Regions from separate parts of the Marinobacter sp. tcs-11 genome, predicted to be linked through region 1. Evidence: predicted binding sites of a transcription regulator. Region 1 holds the regulator's gene; each other region holds the start of a gene.
What was found. Region 1 encodes sigma-54, which starts transcription at its own class of promoters, with help from an activator protein. Its sites were predicted from a motif close to ANTGGCATNNANNTTGCTNT; they were not measured.
Positions count from the first base shown of each region.

Region 2: a site for sigma-54 is predicted at 7,577-7,596, ahead of ARC85_RS00510 (ammonium transporter). Genes of this name have one in related genera too.
Region 3: a site for sigma-54 is predicted at 8,509-8,528, ahead of glnK (P-II family nitrogen regulator). Genes of this name have one in related genera too.

Region 1 covers NZ_LLYU01000005.1:109,846-120,005, reverse strand. Annotated here, with positions in the region: gene ARC85_RS07830 (HPr family phosphocarrier protein) at 1-132, opposite strand, end outside; gene rapZ (RNase adapter RapZ) at 139-1,023, opposite strand; gene ptsN (PTS IIA-like nitrogen regulatory protein PtsN) at 1,078-1,548, opposite strand; gene hpf (ribosome hibernation promoting factor) at 1,637-1,945, opposite strand; gene ARC85_RS07810 (RNA polymerase factor sigma-54) at 2,019-3,548, opposite strand; gene lptB (LPS export ABC transporter ATP-binding protein) at 3,737-4,462, opposite strand; gene lptA (lipopolysaccharide transport periplasmic protein LptA) at 4,440-5,006, opposite strand; gene lptC (LPS export ABC transporter periplasmic protein LptC) at 4,990-5,589, opposite strand; gene ARC85_RS07790 (KdsC family phosphatase) at 5,586-6,155, opposite strand; gene ARC85_RS07785 (KpsF/GutQ family sugar-phosphate isomerase) at 6,155-7,144, opposite strand; gene ARC85_RS07780 (ATP-binding cassette domain-containing protein) at 7,319-8,131, shown strand; gene mlaE (lipid asymmetry maintenance ABC transporter permease subunit MlaE) at 8,128-8,910, shown strand; gene mlaD (outer membrane lipid asymmetry maintenance protein MlaD) at 8,931-9,380, shown strand; gene ARC85_RS07765 (MlaC/ttg2D family ABC transporter substrate-binding protein) at 9,407-10,060, shown strand; gene ARC85_RS07760 (STAS domain-containing protein) at 10,057-10,160, shown strand, end outside.
Region 2 covers NZ_LLYU01000001.1:103,394-113,553, forward strand. Annotated here, with positions in the region: gene ARC85_RS00470 (S-(hydroxymethyl)glutathione dehydrogenase/class III alcohol dehydrogenase) at 1-190, opposite strand, end outside; gene ARC85_RS19690 (methyl-accepting chemotaxis protein) at 278-844, opposite strand; partial or broken gene ARC85_RS19695 (PAS domain-containing protein) at 818-1,618, opposite strand; gene ARC85_RS00480 (DASH family cryptochrome) at 1,741-3,063, shown strand; gene ARC85_RS00485 (DUF6231 family protein) at 3,060-3,551, shown strand; gene ARC85_RS00490 (phytoene desaturase family protein) at 3,542-5,185, shown strand; gene ARC85_RS00495 (YkvA family protein) at 5,254-5,649, shown strand; gene pomA (flagellar motor protein PomA) at 5,740-6,516, shown strand; gene ARC85_RS00505 (flagellar motor protein MotB) at 6,519-7,436, shown strand; gene ARC85_RS00510 (ammonium transporter) at 7,666-8,874, shown strand; gene ARC85_RS00515 (lipocalin-like domain-containing protein) at 8,886-9,968, opposite strand; gene ARC85_RS00520 (FtsX-like permease family protein) at 9,965-10,160, opposite strand, start outside.
Region 3 covers NZ_LLYU01000004.1:115,108-125,267, forward strand. Annotated here, with positions in the region: gene ARC85_RS06645 (dynamin family protein) at 1-942, shown strand, start outside; gene metX (homoserine O-succinyltransferase MetX) at 1,114-2,262, shown strand; gene metW (methionine biosynthesis protein MetW) at 2,259-2,861, shown strand; gene ARC85_RS06660 (DUF4426 domain-containing protein) at 2,858-3,310, shown strand; gene rdgB (RdgB/HAM1 family non-canonical purine NTP pyrophosphatase) at 3,315-3,914, shown strand; gene hemW (radical SAM family heme chaperone HemW) at 3,919-5,067, shown strand; gene ARC85_RS06675 (hypothetical protein) at 5,067-5,618, shown strand; gene trmB (tRNA (guanosine(46)-N7)-methyltransferase TrmB) at 5,621-6,337, opposite strand; gene ARC85_RS06685 (YifB family Mg chelatase-like AAA ATPase) at 6,409-7,941, opposite strand; gene ARC85_RS06690 (accessory factor UbiK family protein) at 8,008-8,259, opposite strand; gene glnK (P-II family nitrogen regulator) at 8,638-8,976, shown strand; gene ARC85_RS06700 (ammonium transporter AmtB) at 9,044-10,160, shown strand, end outside.

The sequences.
Region 1 (10,160 bases):
GGCGTCTACGTCCCGGCCTTTGCCGCGGATTCGCACCTTGCTGTCAAAGTCTGATGCGGTGGCCACAAGCTTCGCCGTGGCCCGCGCATGCAGGCCGAGTTTGTTGATGATGGTGATGGGGCGGCAAATCATAGGCGCTCAGATTTCTCCCCGGGCTTGAAGGTGTGGCAGTTCGGTGTGGCGCACCTGCACATTGCGGTAATTGTCGCGGAAATAGCGTCCGAGCTGCTCACACACATAAACGGAGCGGTGCTGGCCACCGGTGCAACCGATGGAAATGGTCATGTAGCTACGATTGCTGTCGGCAAACGAGGGCAGCCAGGTATTCAGGAAGCCCGTGACGTCATCCACCATCTGACGTGTCAGCGGTTCCCGTTCAAGAAATTCGATGACCGGCTGATCAACGCCGGTGTGCTTGCGCAGGCTGGTGTCCCAGTATGGATTGGGCAGGCAGCGGACGTCGAAGACGTAGTCTGAATCCACCGGCACGCCATGTTTGAAGCCAAAGGACTGGAACAGCAGTGCCAGTTCCTGATCCTTGCGGCCGGCCACGCGCTGCTTGATCATGTCGCGTAGCTCATACATGGAGAGCCCGGTCGTGTTGACGTAAAGATCGGCCAGCTTTGACAGGGGTTCCAGTAATTGCTTTTCGTTGGTGATTGCCTCCCGCAGAGACGTCTTGTCATCGCTCAGCGGATGCTTGCGGCGGGTTGCGTGAAAGCGCTGCAGCAGTGACTGTTCGTCGGCATCCAGGAATATGATTTCAACCTCGACACCGGTCTGCTTCAGTTGCTGGTAGATGGTTTCAAAATTGGCCAGCTCGGCGGACAGGTTACGGGCATCAATACTCACGGCCATTTTTTTCAGCCGGCCGGGCGCTTCCTGGGTGGCCGCCTCTCGGGTCAGCGGGAACAGCAAGCCAATGGGCAGGTTGTCGATGCAGTAGAATCCCAGGTCTTCCAGCACATGCAGAGCCGTACTCTTGCCGGAACCGGATCGGCCACTGACGATAATCAGCTTCATGGGACTGTTTCTCCTTCAATCTGCCTGGCAGCCTGTCCAGATATCAGGCTGATCTCAGTGATTACTCTCCGCCATACGCTGGTAAAGGTTCGCGGCATCTTCACACTGGCGCAGCCGGGCGCAGAAGGTGCTGTCATTGAAGCGCTCCGCCAGCTGGCTCAGTAACTCCAGGTGTTCACTGGTGGCTTCTTTGGGGACGATCAGTGCAAACACCAGATCTACCGGCTGGTTATCGATAGCATCAAAGTCTACCGGCTCCTCCAGAGTCATCAGCACGCCGATGACCCGGTCCAGGCCTTCCAGTCGGCAGTGGGGGATGGCAATACCCTCGCCGATACCGGTGCTACCCAGCCGTTCGCGGGAGACCAGATTGTTGAAGATCTGGGTGTCGCTGAGGATTTCATCCTGAAAGTGAATCCGTTCAGCGATGAACTCCAGCACACGTTTCTTGCTTGAGGCCGGCACCTTACACAGGGTCAGTTCAGGGGCAAGAATATTGTCGATGGTCAGGGATGGCTCGCTCATGGATCGACTGCATGTCCGTAAAAAAAAGGCTGCGGCCGGTTAGCCCCGCCGCAGCTCGTTTCATGAAACACCCGGTAAGGTTCGCGCTTCAGCGACCGCCGTTACCGTGCATCCGGTCTACGTTCTTTTCCTTGTGCTTGAGGATCTGACGGTCCAGCTTGTCGACCAGAGCGTCGATTGCGGCGTACATGTCCTCATTTTCTGCCTTTGCGTGAATCTCACCACCAATCACGTGCAGCGTGGCTTCCGCCATCTGGCGCACCTTCTCGACCTCCAGGGTGACCTGGCAGTTACTGATATGGTCGAAGTGACGCTCCAGCTTCTCGAACTTGGTGTTGACGTAATCCTTCAGAGCGGGAGTCAGTTCTACGTGATGGCCTGAAATGTTGAGTTGCATAGGCGTCTCCTGTTGTCATACTGCCGGCGTGCTTGCCGGCTTGCATGCCAGTGCATCTTGCACCGGCGAAAGTTTAAACCAGGCGTTTTCGTTCGTTCGAGGGAGGAATATGCATGGCCTCCCGGTATTTGGCGACGGTACGCCGCGCCACGTTGATTCCCTGTTCCCCTAGCATGGCTGCAATTTTGCTATCGCTCAATGGCTTTTTCGGGGTTTCCTCGGCAATCAGCTTCTTGATCATCGCCCGGATGGCTGTAGACGAGCATTCGCCGCCCTCGGCGGTGCTGACGTGGCTGGAGAAAAAGTACTTCAGCTCGAAAATACCGCGGGGCGTGTGCATGTACTTCTGGGTGGTAACCCGGGAAATCGTGGACTCGTGCATTTCCACCGCCTGGGCAATGTCAGACAGGATCAGAGGCTTCATGGCTTCTTCGCCCTGATCCAGGAACCCTTGCTGGTGTTCAACGATGCGGGTGGCCACTTTCAGCAGGGTTTCATTCCGGCTTTGCAGGCTCTTGATAAACCATTTCGCTTCTTGCAGCTGGTCGCGCAGGTAGGTGTTATCGGCACTGCTGTCAGCCCGGCGGATCAGTGACGCGTAGCTGGCATTCACCCGGATACGCGGAGCGATTTCCGGGTTGAGTTCAACCCGCCATCGGCCTTCGTGTTTGCGTACGATGACGTCCGGGATAACGTAATCCGGTTCGGCCCGGTCCACGACATCGCCAGGGCGCGGGTTCAGGCTGGTGATCAGGGCCAGTACCTGTTTCAGCTGGTCTTCCTTGAGCCGGCTGCGGCGCAACAGCTGTGCGTAGTCCCGGTTGCCAAGCAGATGCAGGAACTGGGTAACCACCAGTCTCGCCTGGCGCAGCCAGGGGGTATCCGGTGGCAGCTGGTTGAGCTGAATCAGCAGGCATTCCTGGAGATCCCGAGCGAACACGCCGGGCGGGTCGAAGTGTTGCAGGCGGTGGAGTACCGCTTCCACTTCGTCCAGTTCCAACGGGTCTTCTTCGGTTTCGTCCAGCAGGCCTGCGTGAATGTCCTCAATGTCAGACGTCAGGTAGCCGCGTTCATCCACAGCATCCAGCAGTGCGTGGGCAATGGCCTGATCCCGCTCGCTCAGAGGCGTCAGGTTCAGCTGCCACTCGAGGTGATCCTGCAGGGTTTCGGTAGGCGAGTTCCGGGTTTCGAAATCCGATTCGTGCTCGTCTTCGCCTTTGCTGGCCGGAGCCGGGGCAGACTGGTAGATGTCGTCCCAGGCGGTATCCACTGGCAGATCATCGGGAATGTTGTCCGGAATATCGTTCTCGGACGACCAGTCAGGGCCGTTCTCGGTTTCGTCCCAGTCCGGGCTCGCGTCCTGGTGGCTGTCGTCCTGGTTGGCCTCAGAGCTGGAAGCGTCACTGTGCTCGTGCTCTTCGTGCTCGTCGCCTTCCGCGTGCTCATCGTCCTCTGAGGTTTCCAGCATGGGGTTGGATTCCAGCGCCTGCTGGATTTCCTGCTGGAGATCGAGGGTAGAAAGCTGTAGCAGGCGTATGGCCTGCTGCAGCTGGGGCGTCATGGTCAGACTCTGGCCCAGCTTAAGCTGTAATGAGGCTTTCATAACCATGGCTCAAGATCCATAACTCATGGGCATCCCGGTTGTTGCTTTGCCGGCGCACAGGCCGAAAAAAATGTTGTACGCTGGTTACTTGCCATTGTCTGTGAACAGTATAAGCAAGTTTTTTGCCGAGTTTACTTGCTACAGATCATCAAAACAATCAGACCTCGGATAAACCCTGTTTTATCAGGTCAGAGCCGGAACTCATCACCCAGATACACTTCTTTCACCTGCTGGTTTGCCAGAATGGCTTCGGCATTGCCGGAGGCGATGATGTGGCCGCCGGAAACGATGTAGGCATTCTCGCAGATGTCGAGGGTTTCCCGAACGTTATGGTCGGTAATCAACACGCCAATACCTTTATCCCGCAGGTGCCGGATAATGTGCTTGATGTCACTGACGGAGATAGGGTCTACGCCCGCGAAGGGTTCGTCCAGCAGGATAAACGCAGGCTCCATGGCCAGCGCCCGGGCGATTTCAACCCTGCGGCGTTCGCCTCCGGATAGCGCCATACCCACGCTGTCTCGGATGTGAGTAATATGAAACTCTTCCAGCAACTCTTCCAGCTTGGCTTCCCGTTCCGCCCGACTCATGCCTTTGCGGGTTTCGAGGATGGCCATGATGTTGTCCCGCACGGTCAGTTTGCGAAACACGGAGGCCTCCTGGGGCAGGTAACCGATGCCCTTGCGGGCGCGCCCATGCATTGGCAGCGGGGTGATGTCCTGGGTGTCGATGGTGATCCGGCCGTGATCCGCAGGCACCAGGCCCACGATCATGTAGAAGCAGGTGGTCTTGCCGGCGCCGTTGGGGCCGAGCAGGCCGACAATCTCGCCGGAGCGAATTTCCAGAGAAACGTCCAGCACCACTTTTTTCTGCTTGTAGCTTTTTGCCAGATTACTGGCCCTGAGAACTGCCATCCGAACCTTTCCCGTCACTGGATTGAGCTGAATTACGAGGCTGAATCACCATTTCCACCCGGCCGGAGCCGCCGTCGGATGGCGTGCCGCCTTCCGCAGTAACAACGCGGCGAACGGTGTCGTAGTGGATGACGTCGCCCCGGAATACGTTGCCGTCTTGTTCAATAACGGCCTGGCGTTCAAAAATAACCAGGTTTTCATCGCCAGACCAGGTGATGTTCAGGGCCTTGGCATCGGTCGTGCCTTCGCCTTCCTGGCCGGGTTGCCGGTAATGGGCGGGGTTGCCGGCGGCTTCAATCCGGCTGACACCCTGTTGGTTGCGGTAAAGTACCACCCGATCCGCGTCCAGCCGGGTTTCGCCCTGAATCAGTTCGACAGCGCCGGTGTAAACGGCCGTTCCGGCGCTTTCATCCAGACGGGCCGAATCTGCACTGACCTTTATGGGGATATCGGAATCCAGGTTGAATGCCGATGCCGGGCCGGCCAGCAATGCCATGGCCAGAATCGCTGGCCGGCAGAAAGATCGTTTACCTGACGGTTTCATATTGTCCCTCTACCCGGGAGTTGAGTTCGAGAATGCGTTCGTTGATCCAGGCTTTCATACCGGTGGAGCGGGTGACGCCAAAAGGCTCGGTGATGGTCACCGGCTGGTCGGTGTAGACGGTGCCGTTGCTGTTGTCCAGGGTCAGTGCCTCGGTCTCCAGAACGGCTTCGCGGCCTTCGGCCTGTCGGGTCAATCGGACGTTCCCCGTAAGTTCCAGCTTTTCATTGTTCTGCTGAAGGCTACCTTCATTGGACTCGACGAGCCAAGGGTCGGGGCTGCCCTCACTGAAAAGCCGGGCTCTCGGCGTATCCAGATGAGCCGTGCCGGTTGCTTCAAACTGCTCAATTCTGGGGCTTTTGAGATCAATCTGGAGGTTCCCTTGCTCATCCCAGGCGCGGTATTGTCCGCCGATCACAAAGCCGTCGGGCTCTGCGGGCCCCCGTAGCTCGCTGGCGGCATTCCGCGAACTGACAGGTTCGTCACTTTGCCACAGCAGAAAAACGGTTGCTGTTACGGTGGCGGCAAGGGCCAGAGCTGTAATCCGCCGTTTGCCACGATCGCCGAAAAGCCGCTCGGTGATCATGCTGGCTCGTCCAGATAGGGGGCAAGAGTGTTGTCCAGGTGCCCTTGCGCCCAGAGCAGGAGATCGCAGGCCTCGCGCACAGCGCCCTGTCCACCGGGGCTGCGGGTACAGTAGTCGGCGTGTTGCTGAACCAGCCAGTAGCCGTTGGGTACCGTGATGCCAAGGCCGGCAAAACGCAGCGCGGGTAGGTCGGGCAGGTCGTCGCCCATGTAGGCAATCTGCTCCGGCGCAAGGTTCATATCCCGGATCAATTCCAGCAATGCGATTTTTTTGTCTTCGCGACCCTGCATCAGGTGCGGGATGCCCAAGTCCGACATTCGTCTTTCCGTAAGAGGAGAGCGTCGTCCGGTAATCACCGCCACGGTGATGCCTGCCTGCATCAGTTGTTTCAGGCCCAGGCCGTCAAGAATGTTGAAGGCCTTGAGTTCATCGCCGCTGGCACTGAAATAGAGGCGGCCATCGCTCATGATGCCGTCCACGTCCAGGGCGATCAGGCGAATGTCCGAGGCTTTGGCCTTCAGGGCTGCGTCCCAGTGGGTTTGTAACGGATGCGCTGTCTGAGTCATCAAATCACTCCGGCCCGCAGCAGGTCGTGCATATTAATAGCGCCCACCAGGGTGCCGTTTGCGTCGGTAACCGGCAAGGCGTTGATTTTCATTTCTTCCATGATATTCAAGGCTTCTGCCGCCAGGTGGTCTGCCCGGATGGTTTTGCCGTTGCGGGTCATCACGTCCTGGATGGGGGTAGTGTGCACATCCACGGATTTGTCCAGGGTCCGGCGCAGGTCGCCGTCGGTGAAGATGCCCGTCAGGGTGCCGGCGGCATTAACGACCGTGGTCATACCCAGGCCCTTGCGGGTTATTTCCAGCAGTGCCCCGCTCAGGGTTGTGCCCTCGGCAACCTGAGGAATCTGGTCACCGGTGTGCATGATGTCGGATACCCGCAGCAGCAGGCGGCGTCCAAGGCTGCCGCCGGGGTGGGAGAACGCGAAATCCTCGGCGCTGAATCCCCGGGCTTCAAGCAGCGCCACGGCCAGGGCATCCCCCATGACCAGGGTGGCGGTGGTGCTGGAGGTGGGTGCCAGGCCCAGGGGGCAGGCTTCAATGGCCACGCTGACATCCAGGTTGGCAACGGCCTCCTGTGCCAGTACGGAATCGGGTTTGCCTGTCATGCTGATCAATGGCGCGCCCATGCGCTTGATCAGAGGGAGAATGGTGACCACTTCGCTGGTGCTGCCGCTGTTGGATATGGCGATGACCACATCCTGGGGTGTTATCATGCCCAGATCGCCATGGCTGGCTTCGCCGGGATGAACAAAAAAGGCGGGCGTGCCCGTGCTGGCGAGCGTGGCGGCAATCTTGTTGCCGATGTGCCCCGATTTGCCCATACCTGTCACCACAACCCGGCCTTTGCAGGCCATGATGACCTCGCAGGCGCGGCTGAAGTCACCGTTTATACGGCTTTCCAGCGCTTCAATGGCTTCGCGCTCGATGCGGATTGCCCGTAGGGCCGAGTTGCAAAAGTCCTGGGTGTTGAAGGTATTTGATTCGGTCATGTCGGCTGGCTGTCTGCTCGATCTGGGATTTGAGGCCGAAGTATATCACTTCTGGTGCCCCCGGCTCGCCTGCATCAGGGATTCTGATCATTGCCATCAAGACATTTTACGTTGCTTTAATTGAGGTCTGGGAGAGCTTGTCATAATGTAGGCGCTCCTTGAAAGGGATGGATTATGGAGTCATCTGCGTACATAACACTTAGGGATGTGGTGTTTTCCCGTTCCGGGCGCCGGATTTTTGATGGAATCAGTCTGGATATTCCCAAAGGGAAGGTGACTGCCATCATGGGGCCCAGTGGTACCGGTAAAACCACGCTCCTCAGGCTCATTGGAGGTCAGCTTCGCCCGGATTCGGGCCAGGTGAATGTGGCAGGCCACGACGTGCCCGGGCTCAAGCGCAAGGCGCTCTACCAGCTGCGCGAGAAGATGGGCATGCTGTTTCAGAGTGGCGCGCTGTTCACCGATCTCAGTGTTTACGAGAACGTTGCCTTCCCGCTGCGGGTGCACACGTCATTACCCGAGGATATGATTCGGGACATCGTTCTGATGAAGCTGGAGGCGGTGGGCTTGCGTGGCGCCAGAGAGCTGATGCCCTCAGAGTTGTCCGGTGGCATGACCCGGCGGGTGGCCCTGGCCCGCAGTATCGCGCTGGACCCGGAGTTGATCATGTACGACGAGCCCTTTGCCGGGCAGGATCCGATTGCCATGGGCGTGCTGGTCAAGCTGATCCGGGATCTCAACAGTTCCATGGGGCTGACCAGCGTTCTGGTGTCGCACGATGTGCCCGAATCCCTGAGTATTTGCCATTACGCCTGCATTATTGCCGACGGCAAGGTGATCGGTGAGGGCACTCCCGAGGAGCTGCGGGCGCATCCGTCTGAGCGGGTTCAGCAGTTTCTTGAAGGGCAGCCTGATGGCCCGGTGCCGTTCCATTACCCGAGTGGCGATGCAGCGGCTGATTTTGGTGTGGGAGGGCGGTCTTCATGATGGATCGTATTGCCGGCCTGGGGCGGCTCGGGATCGCGATCATCGCCTCCTTTGGTCGTTCCGGGCAGTTTCTGTTCGGTGTGCTGGCCGGTGTCCCCAGGCCTGCTACAGGTTTTCCCTTGCTGGTCAAACAGCTCTACGCCGTCGGCGTGTTGTCACTGGCGATTGTGGTGGTCTCAGGATTGTTTATCGGGATGGTGCTAGGGCTTCAGGGTTATACCATTCTCAGTGATTACGGCTCGGAGTCGGCGATTGGCCAGATGATTGCGCTCACGCTGGTACGCGAGTTGGGGCCGGTGGTGACGGCCCTGCTGTTCGCCGGTCGCGCGGGCTCCGCCCTGACGGCAGAGATCGGCCTGATGAAGGCGACGGAACAGCTCTCCAGTATGGAAATGATGGGGGTAGATCCGTTGCGCCGGGTTGTTGCACCGAGACTTTGGGCCGGTTTTCTCGCCATGCCGGTACTTGCCATGATTTTCTCGGTAGTGGGGATCTGGGGCGGCATGCTGGTTGGCGTGGAATGGCTGGGTGTGTTCGAGGGTTCTTTCTGGGGCAACATGCAGTCCTCCGTCGATTTTGTGGATGACGTGCTTAACGGCTTTATCAAGAGTGTGGTGTTCGGGTTCGTGTGTGCCTGGATTGCGGTCTACCAGGGCTATGACTGCGTGCCCACCTCTGCTGGTATCAGTTCGGCGACCACCAAAACCGTGGTCTACTCATCGCTGGCAGTGCTCGGTCTCGATTTCGTACTGACTGCCGTCATGTTCGGTGATTTTTAACAGGATTCAGGGAGCCTTTCATGGCACAAAGAAGCACAGAAATCATTGTTGGGCTGTTTATGGTCGCCGGTTTGGCCGCGCTCATGTTTCTGGCGCTGCAGGTGAGTGGCCTGTCGCCGAAATCCGCGGAGCAGACCTATACGCTGTATGCCAATTTCAACGATACCGGTGGTCTGACGCCCCGAGGCAAGGTTTCCATGGCTGGTGTCACCGTCGGTACCATCGAATCCATTACCCTGGACAGGGACACTTTCCAGGCGCGCGTAACCATGTCTATCCACGCTGAGGTTGATAACATCCCGGCCGACAGTGCAGCAGTAATACGTACATCCGGACTGCTGGGTGAGCAGTACATTGATATATCGATTGGCGGCGACCTGGAATCGCTGAACGCGGGGGATACCTTCTATTCCACCCAGTCCGCCATGAATCTGGAACGGCTGATCAGTAACTTTGCCTCCGGCCGCTGAGCCAGAGCCATGCACAGGAGAAACTAATGAGTGTCCTTAAACATCGTTTGACGTTGATGATTGCCATGGTCGCCCTGATGGTGGGCCAGGTCTGGGCCGGCCCGGAGGAGGATCTGAAGCGTTACGTGGACGAGAATACCCAGAAGCTGGTGCAGAAGCTCAATGCCGAGAAAGGGTTGTACGAAAAGGACCCTGAGGCGTTTTATGCCAGCATGGATGAAACCCTTCAGGAGTTTGTCGATTTTCGCCGGATTGCTGCCCGGGTGATGGGTCGATATGCCCGCCAGACCACGCCAGAGCAGCGGGATGCTTTTGTCGAGAAGTTCAAGCGCAGCCTGTTTGACAGTTATGCCCAGGCCCTGGTTTCTGCGGAAGATTTCGAGATCATCGTCAAGGAAGCCACCATCCTTCCTCAGAATGAGGATCGCGCTTCGGTAGAAATGGAGTTGATCAGTGCCTCCGGCAACCGTTATCCGGTCACTTACTCAATGTACCGGACAGGTGACGACCGCTGGATGATGGAAAACGTCATCGTAGAGGGCGTGAACATCGGCCTTGCCTTCCGGGATCGCTTTGCCCAGGAAATGGAAGAGAATCGCGGCCAGGTTCAGGCGGTCATTGACGGCTGGGGTGACGCGGTTGAGGCCCTGAATCTGGACGAGCAGGTGGATCGTTCATGAGTGATCGGTTGCCGGGCATCGTCCGGAACGGCAAAACTCTTTGCGTAACCGGCGATGTCGATGCCGACACGGTCCTGGCGCTGCGCAAGCAGGGCGAACA
Region 2 (10,160 bases), on a different contig from region 1:
CGTGGCCGAGAATGGTCGGAAACAGGCCTTCGGGATCGGCGCCGGACAGGGTGTAGGCATCGGTATGGCACACGCCGGTGGCCACGATCTTCACCAGCACTTCGCCTTCTTTGGGCGGAGCCACATCCACTTCCACAATTTCCAGCGGTTTGTTGGCTTCAAATGCCACAGCTGCGCGGGATTTGATCACGTTCAGTCTCCTGTTGTCCGGTTCGGCCGGCCAGCGCCGACATTGATACAGTTCACAACTCTAGCACAGCTCAGAGCTGTCCGGACTTTAGTTTCCTATGTCATCAATAGCGGCCAGTACCGCTCTGGCGCCATCGCGGATTTCGGCGATCACCGCCTCGGCATCCTCGGATTGCCGGCGACCTTCCACCGCCACATCCAGAACCTCGGCAATCTGCGTTTCCACGCCACCAGACAGTTCCAGAATGGTGTGAATCACATCGGCAATTTCATCGGTGGCTGTGCCTGTTCTGGCCGCCAGCTTGCGTACTTCGTCGGCCACCACGGCAAAGCCGCGGCCATGCTCTCCGGCGCGGGCGGCCTCAATGGCGGCATTCAAGGCCAGCAGGTTGGTCTGGTCCGCGACGCCGGCAATGGTATCGACCATTTTCTCGATGCTTTGCGACCGTTCGTTCAGATCAGCAATCAGAGCCCGGGCTTTGTCGACGCCCGCTTCAATGCGTTCGGCAGTGGTTTTGGACTGGCGCAGGGCCTCATCCGCCTTGCCGATAATATTCGCGGTCTGGGTGGCGGTGGATGATGCAATCGCTGCCGCATCCTGGATCTGCAGTGATTTTTCCACCCGTTCGGTAATGTCACTGGCAAACTTGATCACTTTAGTGACACGGCCACGCTCGTCCAGTATCGGGTTATAGCTGGCTTCGAGCCACAGGTCGCTGCCGTCTGAGCGCAGGCGATGAAAACGGCCACTGCGGAACTGGCCACTGGCAAGACCCTTCCAGAAATCGGGATTATCCCGGTAAAAGCCCGGATCACAGAACATCCGGTGGTGTTTGCCCTCAACCTGGCTCAACCGGTAACCAGTCGCGGCAAGGAAATTGGCATTGGCGGTAATGATGGTGCCGTCCGGCTCGAACTCGATGATTGCCATGGAGCGGTCAACGGACTCAAAGACCGCTTGCTGGTCCCGCAGGCGCTCCTGTTTCGCGGTGACATCCGAGGCAATTTTCATCACTCGCTGCACCCGGCCATCGTTCCCATAAACCGGGAAGTAGGTTGCCTCCAGCCAGAGTTTGCCGCCATCCTTGCGCCGGCGCGGGAAGGTATCGGTCTGTGCCTGGCCAGCCCGGATTCCATCCCAGAACTTCCGGTACTCGGCCGAGTTTGCCACTTCACGATCACAGAACAGACTGTGTTGTTTTCCAACCACCTCATCCCGGTGGTAGCCCACCACCTCAAGAAACAGATCGTTTACATCCACGATCAGCCCATCGGTGGTAAATTCAATCGTCGCCACCGCGTGGCGGATAGCGCTGTACACAGCCTGGCACTGGCTAGCTCGGGCCTGGCAGTCGGCCATGTCTTGCTTTTGCTTTCGGGTCAGGAACATCGTCGTTTTACTCTTACATTGATCGGTAACCACTGACATCCTGTTCCGTGGGTAGCGTTATATCGGCGCCCCGAGGTATTCCTGCATTGGGTTTTCAGATCCTTTTCGAATCAGCAGGCGTACCACTCAACGGTTTACTATCTAACGGCGAGGTGTATACGTTGCATACCCTTTACTGGTTTACCCGCGACCTTCGATTACACGACAACCCGGCGTTGTTGGCTGCGGCCCGTTCAGACATGCTGCTGTGTGTCTTTGTGGTCGACCCGCGCTGGTTTACCGGTGACCGGTTCCAGTGCCGTGCCCTGGGGGATCATCGCTGGCGCTTCCTGTGGCAAAGTCTGATGGCACTGGAACGCAGCCTGCGGCCCATGGGGCAGCGGCTTCATATCGCCTGGGGCGAACCGGAAGTCGTTCTGCCGGCGCTGGTCCGTGAGCACGGCGTGCAGCGTTTGATTCGCTCACGTTTACCGGGCACCGAAGAAGCCGGGCAGTGGCAGGCCCTCAAAACCCGATTACCGGAGGCGACGTTCCAGCAGTTTGAAACCCTGGGCATGTTCACGGAAGGCCAGCTTCCCATGGAACTGGCAGAGCTGCCCGATACCTTCTCGCAATTCCGCAAGCAGGTGGAAAAAACCGAGCAACCGGACCACACGCTCAGGATCCGAACCGTCAGCGCCCTGCCACCACCCCCGGGATTCCCCGAAGATAACCGGGGCCAGTGCCCGCCGATACCGGAACCGATACATCGGTCACCATTCACCGGCGGTGAGGAAGCCGGCCTGGCACAGCTGCAGGCCTTCGTGTTCGAGCAGCACCGCATTGCCGATTACAAGGAAACCCGTAATGCGCTGGACGACTGGGGCTCATCTTCCAAGTTCTCGCCCTGGCTGGCGAACGGCTGCCTGTCGGTAAGGGAAGTCGCCGCCGCCATCGAAGAGTATGAACGAAAGCACACCCGCAACGATTCCACCTACTGGCTCTGGTTCGAACTGCTCTGGCGCGAATACTTCTACTGGTATGCCCTCAAACACGGGAGTCGGTTGTTTCGTCGCGATGGTGTTCAGCGTAAACGCCGCCCGGTGACCTTCTATGGCCATCGATTCAAGGCCTGGTGCGAGGGCAATACCCAGTACCCGATTGTCAACGCGGCCATGAATCAGTTGCGGGAAACCGGCTATATCAGCAACCGCGCACGCCAGCTGGTAGCCAGCTGCCTGATCAATGAACTGGAACTGGACTGGCGTTACGGTGCCGCCTGGTTCGAACAGCAATTGGTGGATTACGATGTTGCCAGTAACTACGGAAACTGGCAGTACCTGGCCGGCGTCGGCGCCGATCCCCGCGGGCTCAGGCAGTTCAATCTGGACAAGCAGGCGCAACAGTACGATCCTGAGGGGGCCTTCGTGCATCGTTGGCAAGGCGAGGCTCTACAACCAGTGGGCCTGCATACCGTAGACGCAGCAGACTGGCCACTATCATGACGACATCTGTAAGCCATCCGGAGAAAGTACTGGCCCGGATTCTGGATACCAGCCAGCCAGACACGCTCCTGTGTTGCGGCGATACCGCCAGCCGGGTGAGCCAGTTGTGGCACGGGCAGCGGGAAGCCGTCCGCTTGCTGACACTGGAGACTTCCGACCCGAACGCCCGACTGCCACTGGATTCGGTGCCCGATCTGGCCATCATCACCGAGACTCTGGAACATCTCCCCTACGAAGAAGGGGCGCTTTTACTGGGTCAGTTACGCAACTACGGCACCCACCAGATTGCGGTACTGGTGTCCCAAACCACAGACTGGGGTTTTACCGACTTCATCGCCCTCGGCTTTCAGCGTCACGCCGATATCGAAAGCGAGAACGGCGCACTCACGCTCTATACCTACAATCTGGATACTTACAATCATAAACGGGCCTGGAACAATCCCGATAACTGGGCCAATCCGGAAATGTGGGGAAAAGCGTGGTGGTAGAAACAAATTCGAAATCCTTGAAGCCCAGTACAATCCGCATCGGTACTCGTTACCGCGCCAGCCGGCTCAAAGGACCCTATGATGCCGTGGTGATCGGCTCCGGTATCGGCGGCCTGACCACCGCCGCCTGCCTGTCCAAAGCCGGCTACAAGGTTCTGGTGCTGGAACAGCATTACACCGCTGGCGGTTACACCCACAGCTACGCCCGCAATGGCTACGAGTGGGATGTGGGTGTGCACTACATCGGCGACATGGGCGCGCGCCACACCCTCGGCCGCCGGCTGTTCGATTACATTACCGACGGCAAGCTCGAATGGGCGCCGATGGACGAGAACTACGACCGGTTCTTTCTGGGCGACAAAGTGGTCAACCTTCGGGCCGGCAAGGAAGGCCTGAGGCACTCGCTACTGACGTCCTTCCCGGACGAAGAAGAGGCCATCGACCATTACCTGGCTCTGCTCGGCAAAGTGGCCGATGGCATGCAGTGGTATACCCTGTCCAAGCTGTCGCCCGCTCTGGCAGGCCCACTGGTCTCCCGGGGGCTAAAGACAGTGCTGCCGGACTGCTTCAACCGCACCACCTATGACGTATTGCGGGAACTGACCGATAACGAGGAGCTGATTGGCGCCATTACCGGCCAGTGGGGGGATTGTGGGGTAACCCCGAAACAGTCGAGCTTCATGGTGCACGCACTCATTGCCAAACATTATCTGTACGGTGGTTTCTACCCCGTGGGCGGCGCCTCGGAAATTGCCAAAACCATCATCCCGGTGATTCAGTCTGGCGGTGGTGACGTGCTCACCTACGCCGACGTGAAAGAGATCCTGGTCGAAAAGGGCAAAGCCGTGGGTGTGCGCATGGCCGATGGCCAGGACATCCGGGCACCTTTGGTGATCAGTAACGCGGGTGTGATCAATACCTTCGAGCGTCTGCTACCCGAGTCCGTCGCAGACAGTATTGGCTATCCCGGCAACCGGAAACACATCAAGCCCTCAATGCCCCATATCGGTCTGTATATAGGCCTTAAAGGCACACCCGACCAGCTCGGCTTGCCGCGCACCAACTTCTGGATTTACCCCAGCGCCGACCACGACGGCAATGTACAGCGGTTCCTGCAAAGCCCGGAATCCGAGCCCTTCCCGGTGGTCTATATTTCCTTCCCCGCCGCCAAGGATCCGGATTACCAGAACCGCTGGCCCGGAACCTCCACCATCGAGATTGTGGCGCCCACCACCTGGGAAATGTTCGAGCCGTGGCAGGGCTCCACCTGGGGCAAACGGGGCGAGGATTATGAGGCTCTGAAGGCTCGGATCACCGAGCAGCTTCTGGAAGTCATGTACGAAAAACTGCCCCAGCTTCGAGGTAAAGTCGACTATGTGGAAACCTCCACACCACTGTCGACCGCCTGGTTCTGCCGCTATGAGCAGGGTGAGCTGTACGGGCTGGACCACACGCCAGAACGTTTCGAGCAACGCTGGCTGAGGCCGAAAACCGACATACCCGGCCTGTACCTCACCGGGCAGGATATTCTTACCTGTGGCGTAGTCGGAGCAATGATCGGCGGGCTGGTTACAACCCTGGCGATTCGCGGCCTGAAAGGTGCGGGACTGGCCAAACGGATTTTCGTGGGCTGATGCCCTTGGAATCCCGTAAACTGGCCGAAGACCACCAGCTAAGATCACTGAATCAGGAAGTAGCACCCATGGCACTGTTTTCGGAAAAAACGGCCGAGAAAGAACTGAACGAACAGAGCAATAAGGTCCATCAGGCTGACCTGAAAACGCTGCTGGACCGACAGAAAGCCATTGAGGGAAAGGTCAGAGACAGCGGCAGGCTGAATCGTTTCTCTACCGATATCAAGCTGATGTTCTCGCTGATTCGCGATTACTGGTACGGCCACTACCGGGCCATACCCTGGAAGTCCGTCGCTGCAGTAGCGGGAGCGTTGCTGTACGTGCTGAATCCGCTGGACCTGATTCCGGATCTGATCTTCGGCTTCGGCCTGGTTGATGATGCCGGTGTGGTTGCCTTGTGCCTTAAACTGGTCGAATCCGATCTGCACCGCTACGCTGCATGGAAGGATCTTCACTCATCATAGGATGAGGGACCAATCGGGCATTGATTAATAATCAACCAGGGAGTATTCTCCCGCCCCCTTAATCGTCACCTGCACAGTTCTGGAGTTACTGTGGATTTCGCCACCCTTATCGGCCTCGTCGGCGCCATTCTTCTGATTTCTTCGGCCATTATCCTGGGCGCATCGCCAGGCATGTTCATCAATCCGCCATCCCTGCTGATTGTGATCGGCGGTACCTTGCTGGTGGTTCTGGCCAAATTCAGTCTTGCCCAGTTTTTTGATGCCTTCAAGGTGGCAGCCCGAGCGTTCAAGTTCAAACTGCCCGAAACTCAGGCCAGCATCGAAGAACTGGTGGAGATTGCCAGCATCGCCCGAAAAGAGGGCGTTCTTGGTATCGAAGGGAGGGAGGTCAGCAGCCCTTTCCTGGGCCAGGGTATTCAGATGCTGGTGGACGGACAGGACGGCAACACCATCAAGCAGCTCCTCAACAAGGAACGCCTGATGACACTGGAACACAACCGGTCGGGCGCAAAAGTGTTCACCGCCATGGCAGATGTGGCTCCGGCCATGGGTATGATTGGCACGCTGATTGGCCTGGTGCAGATGCTGTCCAACATGGAAGATCCCAAGTCTATCGGGCCGGCCATGGCCGTAGCCCTGCTGACCACGCTCTACGGCGCCATGATCGCCACAATGATCGCTACCCCCATTGCCGACAAGCTGTCCCTGCGCATGACGGAGGAGGCCCGCATGCAATCGCTCTATATTGATGCCCTCGTCGCCATCCAGGAAGGCACCAACCCGCGCATTATCGAGCAGATGCTGTCCAGCTATCTTTCGCCCAAAGAGCGGGCCAGAAACGGCGATGCGGAAACGGCAGGCGGTTAAACATGGATGATTTGCCAGAAGAGGAAAAGCCCGGGATTCCTGCGTGGGTTGTCACATTTGCCGACCTGATGTCGCTGCTGATGTGCTTTTTCGTATTGCTCCTGTCGTTTTCGGAAATCGACGCCCAGAAGTTCAAACAGATCGCCGGTGAACTCTCCAAGGCCTTCGGGGTGCAGCGGGAAGTGCCTGCGCTTGAGATCCCTCAGGGCACCAGCCCGATCTTCGACAAGTTTTCGCCGGCGCCGCCAGAGCCCACTGTGGTCAATGAAGTCAAACAGACCACCACCGACGTACAGCCCGAAATCCAGACTCTGAAAAGCCCCGAAGAGAAAGCCATTGAGGAATCCATCCAGGAACAGATGGACGCCAACATGGCCCGGATTCTTGAAGTGCTGGAACCGGCTATTATGGATGGCCGGATCAACGTCTCGGAAGATCAGCGCCGCATCATCATTCGCATTGAGGAGAAGGGCTCGTTTGCCTCAGGTTCAGCCCAACTGACCTGGGAATTCGAAGGCCTGCTTCTGGATATGGCGGAGGTTCTGGCCGACATGCCCGGCGACCTTGCCATTGAAGGCCATACTGATAACGTGCCCATCCGCACCGAACGTTTCTACAGTAACTGGGACCTGTCCGCAGCCCGTGCCGCCGCGGTGGCTAATGTTCTGCTGGCTCGGGAGCAAGTGACTCCGGACCGCATCCGGGTGACCGGTCTGGCAGACACCGAACCACGGGTACCCAACACCTCGCCGGAAAACCGAGCCAAGAACCGGCGGGTTGAAATCGTTATCGATCTGTCAGAGCCCATGGAAGAGCAGGAACTGCGCCTTCGCGAGCTGATTCGTTCCGAAAGCGAGTCGCAAGAAGCCATTATTGGCATTGAGCCCGGTCGGGATACGCCCAGCGAGATTACCTGGTAGTAAAACCTTGCCTCGCGCCCTATCCAGATTGGTGCACAAGCCCTTGATGCGCACGCCTCTGGTGCACTTTGACGCAGATAAATACCTCCCTCGGCGCCCTCAGGTTCTCCAACCCCCCTGCAGTACTTGATATGCATTGTTTTGGAACAGCACTTGCTTAAGTCGCACCCCAACAATGCACAACGGCTCATCAGAAGCCGCGTAATCAAAACATTCAGGAGAAAAACCCGTGGATATCACGAGTGCCGTACACACCCTGACCGAGAGCGCCAACACGCTCTTCATTCTGATTGGCGCCATTATGGTGCTGGCCATGCACGCCGGCTTTGCGTTCCTGGAAGTGGGCACTGTTCGCCATAAAAATCAGGTCAATGCCCTGGTTAAAATCATGACCGACTTCGGCATATCCGCAGTCGCCTATTTTTTCATCGGCTACTACATCGCCTATGGCGGGCACTTTCTCAATGGCGCCGCCGAACTCACCTCCGCCAACGGCTATGAACTGGTCAAATTTTTCTTCCTGATGACCTTCGCCGCGGCCATTCCGGCGATCGTTTCCGGCGGTATCGCAGAGCGTGCCCGCTTCTACCCCATGCTGATTGCCTCGGGCCTGATCGTGGCCTTCGTCTATCCTTTCTTTGAGGGCCTGATCTGGAACGGGAACTTTGGTTTCCAGGCCTGGCTGGAGAACCAGTTTGGTGCGTCCTTCCATGATTTCGCCGGCTCCGTTGTGGTGCATGCTGTCGGTGGCTGGATTGCTCTCGCTGCGGTGCTGCTGCTCGGCGCCCGCACCGGTCGCTATCGCAACGGTCGGGTCGTGGCCTTTGCCCCTTCCAACATTCCGTTTCTCGCCCTCGGCGCCTGGATTCTGACCGTGGGCTGGTTCGGCTTTAACGTCATGTCGGCCCAGACTCTGGACGGCATCAGTGGCCTGGTCGCGGTCAACAGCCTGATGGCCATGGTGGGGGGTATTCTGGTTTCCATGCTGCTCGGCCGCAAAGACCCTGGCTTCATTCACAACGGTCCGCTGGCCGGACTGGTGGCGGTGTGCGCCGGCTCAGACCTGATGCACCCCGTTGGCGCCCTGATTACCGGGGGCGTGGCCGGCGCCATCTTTGTCTACCTGTTCGAGTGGGCACAGGCGAAAATCGAGCGGCTGGATGATGTTCTGGGTGTTTGGCCCTTGCATGGCGTATGCGGTGTCTGGGGCGCCATTGCCTGCGGTATCTTCGGCCAGGAAGCGCTCGGGGGCCTGGGTGGCGTCAGCCTGATGTCGCAGATTATTGGCTCGGTGGCCGGTGTGATCGTGGCCTTTGCCGGCGGGCTCATCGTTTACGGTGCCATCAAAACCATTAGCGGCCTGAGACTGACAGAGGAAGAAGAGTTCAACGGTGCCGACCTCAGCATTCACCGTATCGGTGCCAATGCCGTTGAGTGAGTTTCCGGGCCTTATTGTGCCTGGTAACCGGTAAGCTCCATGTAACCCACGCCGGAATGGCTTCCGGTGACGGAAACCGGGCTCTCCCAATACGGATAGAGCCCGGAATTCCGGTAATCCCCTGCCGGCGCGGAGACCTCAAGGTTCACGTCGAAAGCCGGAAGGGTTATCTGCCAACGGCGCGGATAACCGACTGGCTGGCCCACAGAGGTCAGCCCGATCTGTTCCGGCCCCAGCGCCACCGGCTCGCCCGTGGCTGGAATCCAGGTACCCGAGCGGAATGCCTGTTGTGTTTCCCGCAACTGGAACAGCATCAGCTTGTCCCCCGAATCCAGATGCAGGGCAAACCAGTCCCAGCCCTGCTGTCCGGCTTTGAGAAACTGGCTGCTCCACTCCCGGTCGAACCACCCAGTGCCCGCCACCCTCAACGTGTCACCCTCAAGGGTAACCGTTCCCTCAATTTTCAGATCTACCAGGCTGAAGTACATGGAGCCTTCGCCACTGGCGGATTTGGCGCTGAAACCGTCGTCACCATGAGCCACAGGATCACCTTGCGGCTGCAACGACAGATCGTAGGACCAGTGTTCTGTAGCGACCGACAGCCGCCAGCCAACGTGTCCGCTCGCTGGCCTCAGGTGCCAGTGATCCAGCCAGACTGAAAATGGTTGGGCGGTGGCCCCGGCATGCCCGACGTCACCCCTGGCCAGCTTTTCGGCAAAGCGGTGCTGACCGCTGTAGCTCACCGCTGCGTGAGCCATCCAGGCAGCCTCCAGAGGCCAGAGTGCCGGCTTCGGCGGTTCGGATTCAACGGACCTCGGGGTCAAGGCCTGCCGGAACTGCGTCCATTGCAGACCCAGCGGCCCGCCGTTTTCGGTTTCCAGATTCGCGGTGAGATACCACCATTCAATGCGGTGCTGGGGATGAGGGCCGAAATCGGCGGGGAAGGACAGCCGGTCTCCGGGCCCGGGCTGCAGGAACTGAATCTCATGCTCAGATTCCGCCACACCGGCAAGGCCTGCGAATCCGCTCGGCTGTTCTGCTCGATCACAGGCGGTGAGTAGCAGCGCCAGAAGTACGATAACGAAACGATTCATCGTTCCCCTCCCTGCAGCCCGTGTGCGGACTCCGGCGCCGAGGCCGGGCGACGCAGCTGCAGGCGCATCAGCAAGGCAATGCTGAGGCCGATGATCAGAGCCAACACGGCCAGCTCGATCCAGAACCCCGGGTATACCGCCATCGGCAGTGACCAGCCAAAAGCCAGCGGATTGATGCGCTGGACCAGAATC
Region 3 (10,160 bases), on a different contig from region 1:
CTGATCATTCAGCGCATCCTGATGCATAAGGAGCAGCTGATTACCCAGAACCTGATCAACGACTTGCTGGGAATGCTACAGAACAGCCAGGCGGCCATGCAGTACCGCCTGGATGCCCTGGAAGAAGAACGCCAGGCCTGCGCCGGCGCCACCCTCGACAAGGCCGCGCTGTCCCGGCTCGCGGAACGGGCCCAGAAGGATTATGACTTCTACTACAAGAAGCTGATCACTCTGCGTTCATCGCGTCGGCTGATGGAATCCCAGGGTGACATGCTCACCAAGCTGGTCAGCGAAGATCGCTTTGAGCAGCACGCCAGCCAGGTACGGAAAATGATGTCGAAAAGCTGGACCACGGCCGGCATGAACCGGGCCATGGAACACTTTTTCGAACTCCTGGAGAGCGACCTCACTAACCTGCTGAGCGAAGGGCGGCTCGCGGAGAAAATGGTAGGCGCCATCTATCGCAGATACAACGAAGACACCCGCGCCCGGCACCTGGAGCCCATTCCGCTACGGGCCGGCCGGCATGTGATTGCCATTCGTGAATTGCGCAAGAAAGCCCGGCGTTTCCGCAATAACCCGAAGAATCTGCTGTCGGAACAGTCAACGGTGGTCCGCCGCTTCTTCAATGTGATGGTGAGCGAGGCCCGCACGCTGCATGGCCGGGTGCGCAAAGATGTAGAGCGCTGGCCACACGAAGCCCTGCTGCCAATCATGCAGTTCTCCATGGAACAGAAACAGCTGCTTGAGCACCAGATCCGCCGCCTGCGCGACATGGTTCGCACCGATCGGGACAGCCGGGCCGAACGCCAGCGTCTGGATCATGCCACGGCAGACCTGCGCAAGCAGCTGGAACTGGCCGACGCCATGATGCGCCAGATTCGCAAGCCGGCACCCACGATGATCCAGCAAAAAGTCGTCAATATTTCCGGCGCCATGTAACCAGGCACTGGCGAGCCGCACTACTTTGGTGCGACTCGCCAGACAGGCACCCTAAACGCCGGTTGCAGCAACCTCCCCCCGCCTTTAAACTGCAGTGCTGGCGCCAGTTCCGGTGCCAACCAAGGCCTGTGGCCAGACACCAGTGGACCGAACCAGGAACTCATCACACCCATGCCTGATTCCCTGCCCTCGGATTCCGTGGGCCTTGTAAGCCCGAAGACCATCCACTTCGACAAGCCGTTGGAGCTGGCCTGCGGCCAGACGCTGGAAAGCTACGATCTGGTGGTGGAAACCTATGGCAAACTCAACGCCGATGCCAGCAATGCGGTACTGATCTGCCACGCACTCAGCGGCCATCACCATGCCGCTGGCTACCACTCGCTGGATGACCGCAAGCCGGGCTGGTGGGACAGCTGTATCGGCCCCGGCAAGCCCATTGATACCAACCGGTTTTTCGTGGTCAGCCTGAACAATCTCGGTGGCTGCCACGGCAGCACCGGCCCCAACTCCAACAACCCGGAAACCGGGAAACCCTATGGGCCGGACTTCCCGGTCGTTACCGTGGCTGACTGGGTCGCCAGCCAGGCCCGACTGGCGGATCATCTGGGCATTCAGCAATGGGCCGCTGTGGTTGGCGGCTCCCTCGGAGGCATGCAGGCCCTGCAGTGGAGCCTGGACTACCCGGACCGGCTAAGGCATTCCGTGGTCATCGCCTCGACTCCACGCCTGACCGCACAGAACATCGCCTTCAACGAAGTCGCACGGCAAGCCATCACTTCGGACCGGGAATTTTTCGAAGGCCGCTATTACGACGAGAATCTGGTGCCGAAGCGCGGCCTGATGCTGGCCCGGATGGTTGGCCACATCACCTATCTTTCAGACGCCTCCATGGGCGAAAAATTCGGCCGTGAACTGCGTGAGGAAGCCTACAAGTTCGGTTTCGACGCCGAGTTCCAGGTGGAAAGCTACCTGCGTTACCAGGGCGAGCGCTTTTCCGAAACCTTCGACGCCAACACCTATCTGTTGATGACCCGGGCACTGGACTACTTTGACCCCGCCTACGACTTCGGCGGCGATCTGTCCAAGGCCCTGGCACCGGCACAATGTGAATACCTGGTACTGTCCTTCAGCACCGACTGGCGATTCTCGCCAGCGCGCTCCGAGGAAATGGTCAATGCCATGATTTCCGCCAGAAAGCGCGTAAGCTATGCCGAAATTGATGCACCCTGGGGCCATGATGCCTTCCTGATCCCGACCCCCAGATACACCGATATCTTTACTGCGTATATGGACCGGGTAGCACGGGAGGTCGGCGCATGAGAGCAGATCTTGAGATTATTCAACAGTGGGTGCGCCCGGGCCACCACATTCTGGACCTGGGTTGCGGCGACGGCACCCTGCTGGATTTCCTGCAACGGGAGCGCAATGCCACCGGATTTGGCCTTGAGATCAACCCGGACCACATCACCACCTGTATGGGCCGCGGCGTACGGGTGATCGAGCAGAACCTGGATACCCAGGGCCTCGACAACTTCGATGATGGCATGTTCGATATTGTCCTGATGACCCAGGCCCTGCAGGCGGTACGCCGCCCGGACAAGGTCATTGATGAAATGCTGAGGGTGGGTCGCGAAGGCATCGTCACCTTCCCCAACTTTGCCCACTGGCGACTGCGCTGGGGCCTGGCGCTGAGCGGCCGAATGCCCGAATCCGATGCACTGCCGTATAAATGGTATAACACCCCCAATATCCGCCTTTGCACTTTCAAGGATTTTGAAGCGCTGTGCCGGCAGAAAGGCATCAAGATCAAAAGCCGCCGGGTAGTGGACGGGCAGCATCAGAACAGCTGGCTGGCGCGGCTCTGGCCCAATCTGTTGGGGGAAATCGCCATATACCGCATCACACGGGAGAGCACATGATGAACCTTCTGACTGCAAGCAAGACACTGTTTCTGGCGTTCGGGCTCATGCTGGTATCGATCACCAGCCAGGCCGGGCAAAAGGATTTCGGAGAATATCAGGTGCACTGGAGCGTGCTCCCCAGCACCTTCCTGGCGCCGGAAGTGGCACAGGCCAACAATCTGCAACGCAGCCGGGGCATCGGCATCGTTAACATCTCGATCATGACCGACGACGAGCACGGCCAGATCCAGCCCGTCAGTGGGCAGGTGGAAGGCCAGGTCTCCAACGATATCCAGCAGGTGAACTTTCTGGCGTTCCGGCGCATTCAGGAAGGTGATGCCGTGTACTTCATTGCCCAGTACCAGTATCAATCCGGAGATCTGATGACGTTCAACGTCACGGCGCGCCCCAGCGGCCACCAGGAAGACCTTCCGATCCGTTTTTCCCATACCCTGTTCAACGACTGACACCATGGCCCGCAAACTCGTCATCGCCAGCAACAACAAGGGCAAGATCGCCGAACTGACTGATCTGCTCGCGCCACTTGGCTTGCAGCCGGTCGCCCAGGGTGAGCTTGGGGTATCAGAGGCCGAAGAACCGGCCGTTACCTTCGTTGAGAATGCCATTATCAAAGCCCGCCATGCAGCGAGAGTCACTGGCCTGCCTGCGCTGGCCGACGACAGTGGCCTGACCGTGGATGCCCTGGACGGCCGCCCGGGCGTTCGCTCCGCCCGCTTTGCCGGCGAAGAGGCAACCGACAATGATAATGTCGAGGCGTTGCTGGCAGCGTTGAAAGACACGCCTGAAGCAGAGCGCAGCGCTCAGTTTCACTGCGTTCTGGTTTATCTCCGCCATGCTGACGATCCCACGCCGATCATCTGCCATGGTCGCTGGCCAGGCCGCATTCTTGCCGAGCCGCGCGGGCAAGGCGGCTTCGGTTACGACCCGGCCTTTCTGGTACCGGAGCATGGATGCAGCGCTGCCGAGCTGACACGGGAGCAGAAAGGCAGGATCAGCCATCGGGGACGGGCTCTGGCCAGCCTTCTGGATCAACTCAGGGCGGAGCTTTAATACTGTGACCGCCACCCTGCCCGTGGCGGTCTGCCCGCCCTTGAGCCTGTACATTCACGTGCCCTGGTGCGTGCGCAAATGCCCGTACTGCGACTTCAACTCCCACGCTGTCAAGGGAGAGATTCCCGAACACGCCTACCTGAACGCCCTTCTGGACGATCTGGATCAGGATCTGAGCCTGGTACGGGAACGCCCCATTGAAACCGTGTTCATCGGTGGCGGAACCCCGTCCCTGATGAGCGGCGCGTTCTACCACCGCCTGTTCGAGCGGCTCCGGGAACGGCTAACATTCAGCCCCGAGGCCGAAATCACCCTGGAGGCCAATCCCGGCACGCTGGAGACCGGTCGATTCGAGAGCTTCCGGGAGGCTGGCATCAATCGGCTGTCCATCGGTGCTCAAAGCTTTGATCCGGCGCAACTGAAAACCCTGGGCCGGATTCACGACAGCGCGTCGGCCCACAGCGCCATTGAAGCCGCCCGCAAGGCCGGTTTTGATAACTTCAATGTCGACTTGATGCATGGCCTGCCCGGCCAGACACCGAGTCAGGCTCTGGATGATTTACAGGCAGCGTTGAGCTACCAGCCCCGGCACCTGTCCTGGTATCAGCTCACCATCGAGCCCAACACCGAGTTTTTCTCCCGACCACCCGCCCTGCCGGACGATGATCGGCTCTGGGAAATTTACCAGCGCGGGGGAGCTCTGCTGCGCCAGGCGGGCCTGGACGACTATGAAGTCTCCGCCTGGAGCCTGCCGGGCGCCCAGAGCCGGCATAACCTGAATTACTGGACCTTCGGGGATTATCTGGCCCTTGGGGCAGGCGGCCATGGCAAGGTGAGCCTTGCCGACGGGCGCATCCTGCGATACTGGAAGACCAGGCAGCCCGACGCGTATCTCAACCGGATCGGCTCCCGCACCGCTGGCAGTGAAGCCATAGAGCCGGAAGACCGGCCCCTGGAATTCATGATGAATGCGTTGAGACTAAAAAGCGGCACCGACGAAAGACTGTACGGTGAGCATACAGGTTTACCACTGTCGTCCATTGCGGTAAAACTTGAGCAGTTACGAAACGAAAACCTGATCGTCCCCGACCGTCTGCAGGCGACGGCAAAGGGGCAAAGATACCTGAACAGCCTGCTGGAGCACTTTCTCTGATGGACTCAGCCCAGCGCCCACCGCTTATTCCCATGCGCCCGATGAAGCTGCCCATGAAAGTTTCCCTGGTGGCTGCACTGGCACTGTGGCTGGTTCTGGTGGCGCTGAACCAGCCACTGCATACGGCCGCCGCGCCTCAGGGGATTGTCAGTTTACAGCTGGCCGGTACCGCCGAGCAGACTCACGCCATTCTGCGCAGCTGGCGGGACGGCAATCTCGCCATGGCACGGCTATCACTGTGGCTCGACTTTGTGTTCATCGTGGTCTATCTGGCCGCGCTGCTTCAATTAACCCGCCACTTCACGCGGGACAGACCGGGTATCCGGGAACGGATGGTCGCCCGCTGGGTGCGCGCCCTGTTTGTCATCGCAGGCATCAGCGATGTAGCGGAAAACATTGTTCTGCTCAATAACTTCAATCCGCCTTCAGATTCCCTGAGCCTGACCGCCACCATTCTGGCGCTGGTGAAATTCACCGGCCTGATACTTGGCATGGCGGGCCTGGTGGTCATCCGTGCTTCCCGCCGCAGGCCCCTGACTCACTCCCACTGAACTCAGTTGGTGCGATAAAACAACAAATCCCATACTCCGTGGCCAAGATTTTCGCCACGCTTCTCGAACTTGGTGATCGGGCGGTCATCAGGCTTGGGCGAATAACCACCTTGCTCCTGGGTATTGGCAAAGCCTTCTGACGCACTCATCACTTCCAGCATGTGCTCAGCGTAGTTCTCCCAGTCTGTGGCCAGGTGCAGAATACCGCCCACCCGCAGCTTATGGCGGATGCGCTGAACAAATTCCGGCTGGATCAAGCGGCGCTTGTGATGCTTTTTCTTGTGCCACGGGTCCGGGAAGAACACCATCACCCGATCCAGGCAGGCATCTGGCAGACACAGGTCAATCACATCATTGGCATCAATGCTGTAAACCCGCACGTTCTCGAGACCACGCGATTCCACTTCTTTCAACAAAGCGCCGACGCCCGGCAGGTGTACTTCCACCCCGATAAAATCCTGCTCGGGTGCCGCTTCGGCCATATCGGCAAGGGATTTGCCCATCCCGAAACCGATCTCCAGGTTGAGCATGTTATCGCGGCCAAACACCTCACGGGGGTCGATCATGCCATTGTCACGGCTCAGTCCGTACTTGGCCCAGTTGCGATCGAAGGCCTTCTTCTGACCTTCGGTCATCCGCCCCTGGCGCAGTACAAAGCTGCGAACACCGCGGCGTGTGGTGACCGGATTCGTATCCTGAGTCTCGTTCTGGTCAGTCATTCTGTGTCCTCAAGCTTCAAAGCGGATCTCGTGGAATAAACCTGGCACACAGTTTACCAGAGTCAGTAGCTTCAGGCGGAGACAACCGACCCCTGGCCAGTCTGACGGTCGAGTTGGCGGTAACCCAGCGCCTCCATCAGGTGCGACTGGCTCAGGTGTTCAGCACCCTCCAGATCCGCCAGGGTGCGGGCCAGTCGTAATATTCGATGGAGCGCCCGGGCCGACAACCCCAGTCGCTCCATGGCCCGGGTCAACAACCGCTCACTGGCCGCATCCAGCCGGCAAGCCTGATCCAGCAACGCTCCCGAGAGGCCCGAGTTGAGCATCCCACGAGCCTTCTGCCGGGCCCTGGCAGCCAGAACCCTGGCCCTGACACTGGCGCTACTCTCACCGGACGCCCCGGAACCGAGCAAGACCTCTCCGGACTGCACTGGAACCTCCACATGCAGATCGAACCGATCCAGCAACGGCCCCGAGATCTTTGCCCGATAACGCATCACCTGTGCCGGCGTGCACTGGCACTCGATATTGGGGTGACCACTGTAACCACATGGGCATGGGTTCATGGCGGCCACGACCTGAAATCGCGCTGGGAAAGTGACCTGCCGCGCCGCCCGGCTGATGGAGATTTCGCCAGTTTCCATAGGTTCCCGCAGCACTTCCAGGACCCGCCGTTCAAACTCCGGCAGTTCATCCAGAAACAACACCCCCCGGTGCGCCAGAGAGATCTCACCCGGGCGAGGACTGCTGCCACCGCCCACCAGCGCCACTGCAGACGCCGTGTGATGAGGCGCCCTGAATGGTGGCTGACGCCAGCCACCTGGCTTTAGCGGCTGGCCAGCAACGGAATGCACGCTGGCCACCTCCATGGCTGCCTCATCTGGCAAACCTGGCAGAATGCCCGGTAACCGGCTCGCCAGCATACTTTTACCGGTTCCTGGCGGGCCGAAAAACAGCAGATTGTGACCGCCAGCTGCGGCCACCTCCAGCGCCCGACGGGGCACTTGCTGGCCTCGCACCTCTGAGAGATCGGCCACAGACACCGCTGCGGAACCGTCTCCCGGCGTTTCAGATCGAGGAACAGGAACCAGCCTGGCACGGCCCGTCAGATGCTCACACACTGTCAGCAGATGGCTCGCGGCAAGCACATCATCACGGCTGGCAAGGGCAGCTTCCTCGGCGTTGTCCTGAGGTAGCAACAGCGAACGGCCTGCTTCGCGAGCCGCCAGTACCGCGGGCAATATCCCCTTGAGGGGCCGAAGCGCACCATCCAGGGACAGTTCCCCGAGAAACTCGTGGCTTTCGAGGCTTTCGGGGGGAATCTGGCCGGAGGCTGCCAGGATGCCCAAGGCAATGGGCAAATCAAAACGGCCACCTTCTTTGGGCAGGTCAGCAGGCGCGAGATTGATGGTGATTCTACGGGCGGGGAATTCGAAACCGGCATTCAGCAGTGCACTGCGAACCCGATCCTTGCTTTCCCTCACTCCGGTTTCCGGCAGCCCGACGATGGATAATGCCGGCAGGCCACCAGACAGGTGCACCTCAACGGTAACCGGGGGAGCAGACACGCCAATGCTGGCGCGCGAATGGACAATAGCGAGCATGACAACCTTCCATGGCACAGAACAATCAGTCGTTGCGGGCAGCGACCCTGCCGCCCGGGCAAACCATCAGGAACTCTGGCGTTGCTCCAGTTCGGCAACACGTTTTTCCAGGGCCTCAACCTTTTCACGGGTTTTCATCAGGACCGCCTGCTGGGCATCAAATTCTTCCCGGGTCACCAGCTCCAGCCGGGACAGAACCGACATCACCGTGGCCCGGGCCTGGGTTTCAAAATCTTCCCGTGCTGCCCGAGCCATATCGGGAACAAACTGGCCAAACTGACCCTGCAACTGAGAAAAAATTTCCTGGGGCCCTTTCATCAATCACCTCTCGTATCGGTTTTTCGGCGATATCAGACTATTTTCCGTGTCGCCGGGGTGTTTGCGGGAGTGTATCACACCCTACCCCCTGCCATACTGTACCCGGTCGGCATTATAATGGCCGCGGCCGATGGCCCGACTGCGCTGTTTTGAGACAATCACAGGCACAACGCACCACAACAGTGCATCAAGCTGCGCCATTTCGGCACAGACAATAATTAAGAGTTTGTTTTAAAAGCTATTTTTTGCGTTGGCATACCCGATGCTAAAGCCCTCGTACGCAATCCGCACAATTGATGTGCGAGGTGGCAGCATCCCGAACTCAACAACCGGCCGACGGGCCCTCACTGTTGGGACGGCTTTACCAAGGAGAAAGCAATGAAACTTGTGACAGCGATCATCAAGCCTTTCAAATTGGATGATGTCCGTGAGGCACTATCCGAGATTGGCGTACAAGGCGTAACCGTCACTGAAGTCAAAGGCTTCGGTCGGCAGAAAGGCCACACAGAGCTCTATCGTGGCGCGGAATACGTGGTGGATTTCCTGCCCAAGGTCAAAGTGGAGATCGCCATTGGCGACAACCTGCTGGACCAGGTCATCGAAGCCATCACCAAAGCAGCCAACACCGGCAAGATCGGCGACGGCAAAATATTCGTGACTGAACTGGAACAGGCTATCCGGATCCGGACAGGCGAAACCGGCGAAGAAGCAGTCTGATCCAGAACTGACACCTAGCCAACGCAAAAAACTTATAACCTGAAGAGCCTTGTGCGGAGGGCTTCCTATGGAAAGCAATCTCTTTCACCTGCAGTATGCAATAGATACCTTTTATTTTCTCGTGTGTGGCGCATTAGTCATGTGGATGGCCGCAGGCTTTGCCATGCTCGAGTCCGGCCTGGTGCGTGCTAAAAACACCACCGAAATCCTGACCAAGAACGTCGCGCTCTTTGCCGTGGCCTGCACCATGTACCTGGTGTGCGGTTACGCCATCATGTACGGCGGTAACGTCTTCCTCTCCGGCATCGCCGATGTGGACGTGGACGGCGTACTGGGTGACTTCGCCACCCGTGAAGACGGCTTCACCGGCGGCTCCATCTACTCGGCGGCCTCTGACTTCTTCTTCCAGGTCGTGTTCGTGGCCACCGCCATGTCCATCGTGTCCGGCGCGGTTGCCGAGCGCATGAAGCTGTGGGCGTTCCTGGTATTCGCGGTCTTCATGACTGGCTTTATCTACCCGCTGGAAGGCGCGTGGACCTGGGGTGGCGCCGATGTGTTCGGTATGTACAACCTCGGTGATCTTGGCTTCAGTGACTTCGCCGGCTCCGGCATCGTACACATGGCAGGTGCCGCTGCGGCCCTGGCTGGCGTACTGCTGCTTGGCCCGCGTAAAGGCAAATACGGCCCCAACGGTGAAATCCGTGCCTTCCCGGGCGCCAACATGCCGCTGGCCGCTCTGGGTACCTTCATCCTGTGGATGGGCTGGTTCGGTTTCAACGGTGGTTCTGTACTGAAACTCGGCGACGTAGCCAGTGCCAACTCCGTGGCCATGGTGTTCCTGAACACCAACGCAGCCGCTGCCGGTGGCGCTATTGCCGCCCTGATCACCGCTCGCCTGATGTTTGGCAAGGCTGACCTGACCATGCTGCTGAACGGTGCGATCGCCGGTCTGGTGGTAATCACCGCCGAGCCATCCACCCCGAGCGCGCTGACAGCCACTATCTGGGGCGCCCTGGGCGGCATCCTGGTGGTACTGAGCATCGTCACTCTGGACAAGCTGCGCATCGACGATCCGGTCGGCGCCATCTCTGCCCACGGTGTCTGTGGTCTGCTGGGCCTGCTACTGGTACCGGTTACCAACGGCGATGTGAGCTTCAGCGGCCAGATCATCGGCGCCCTGACCA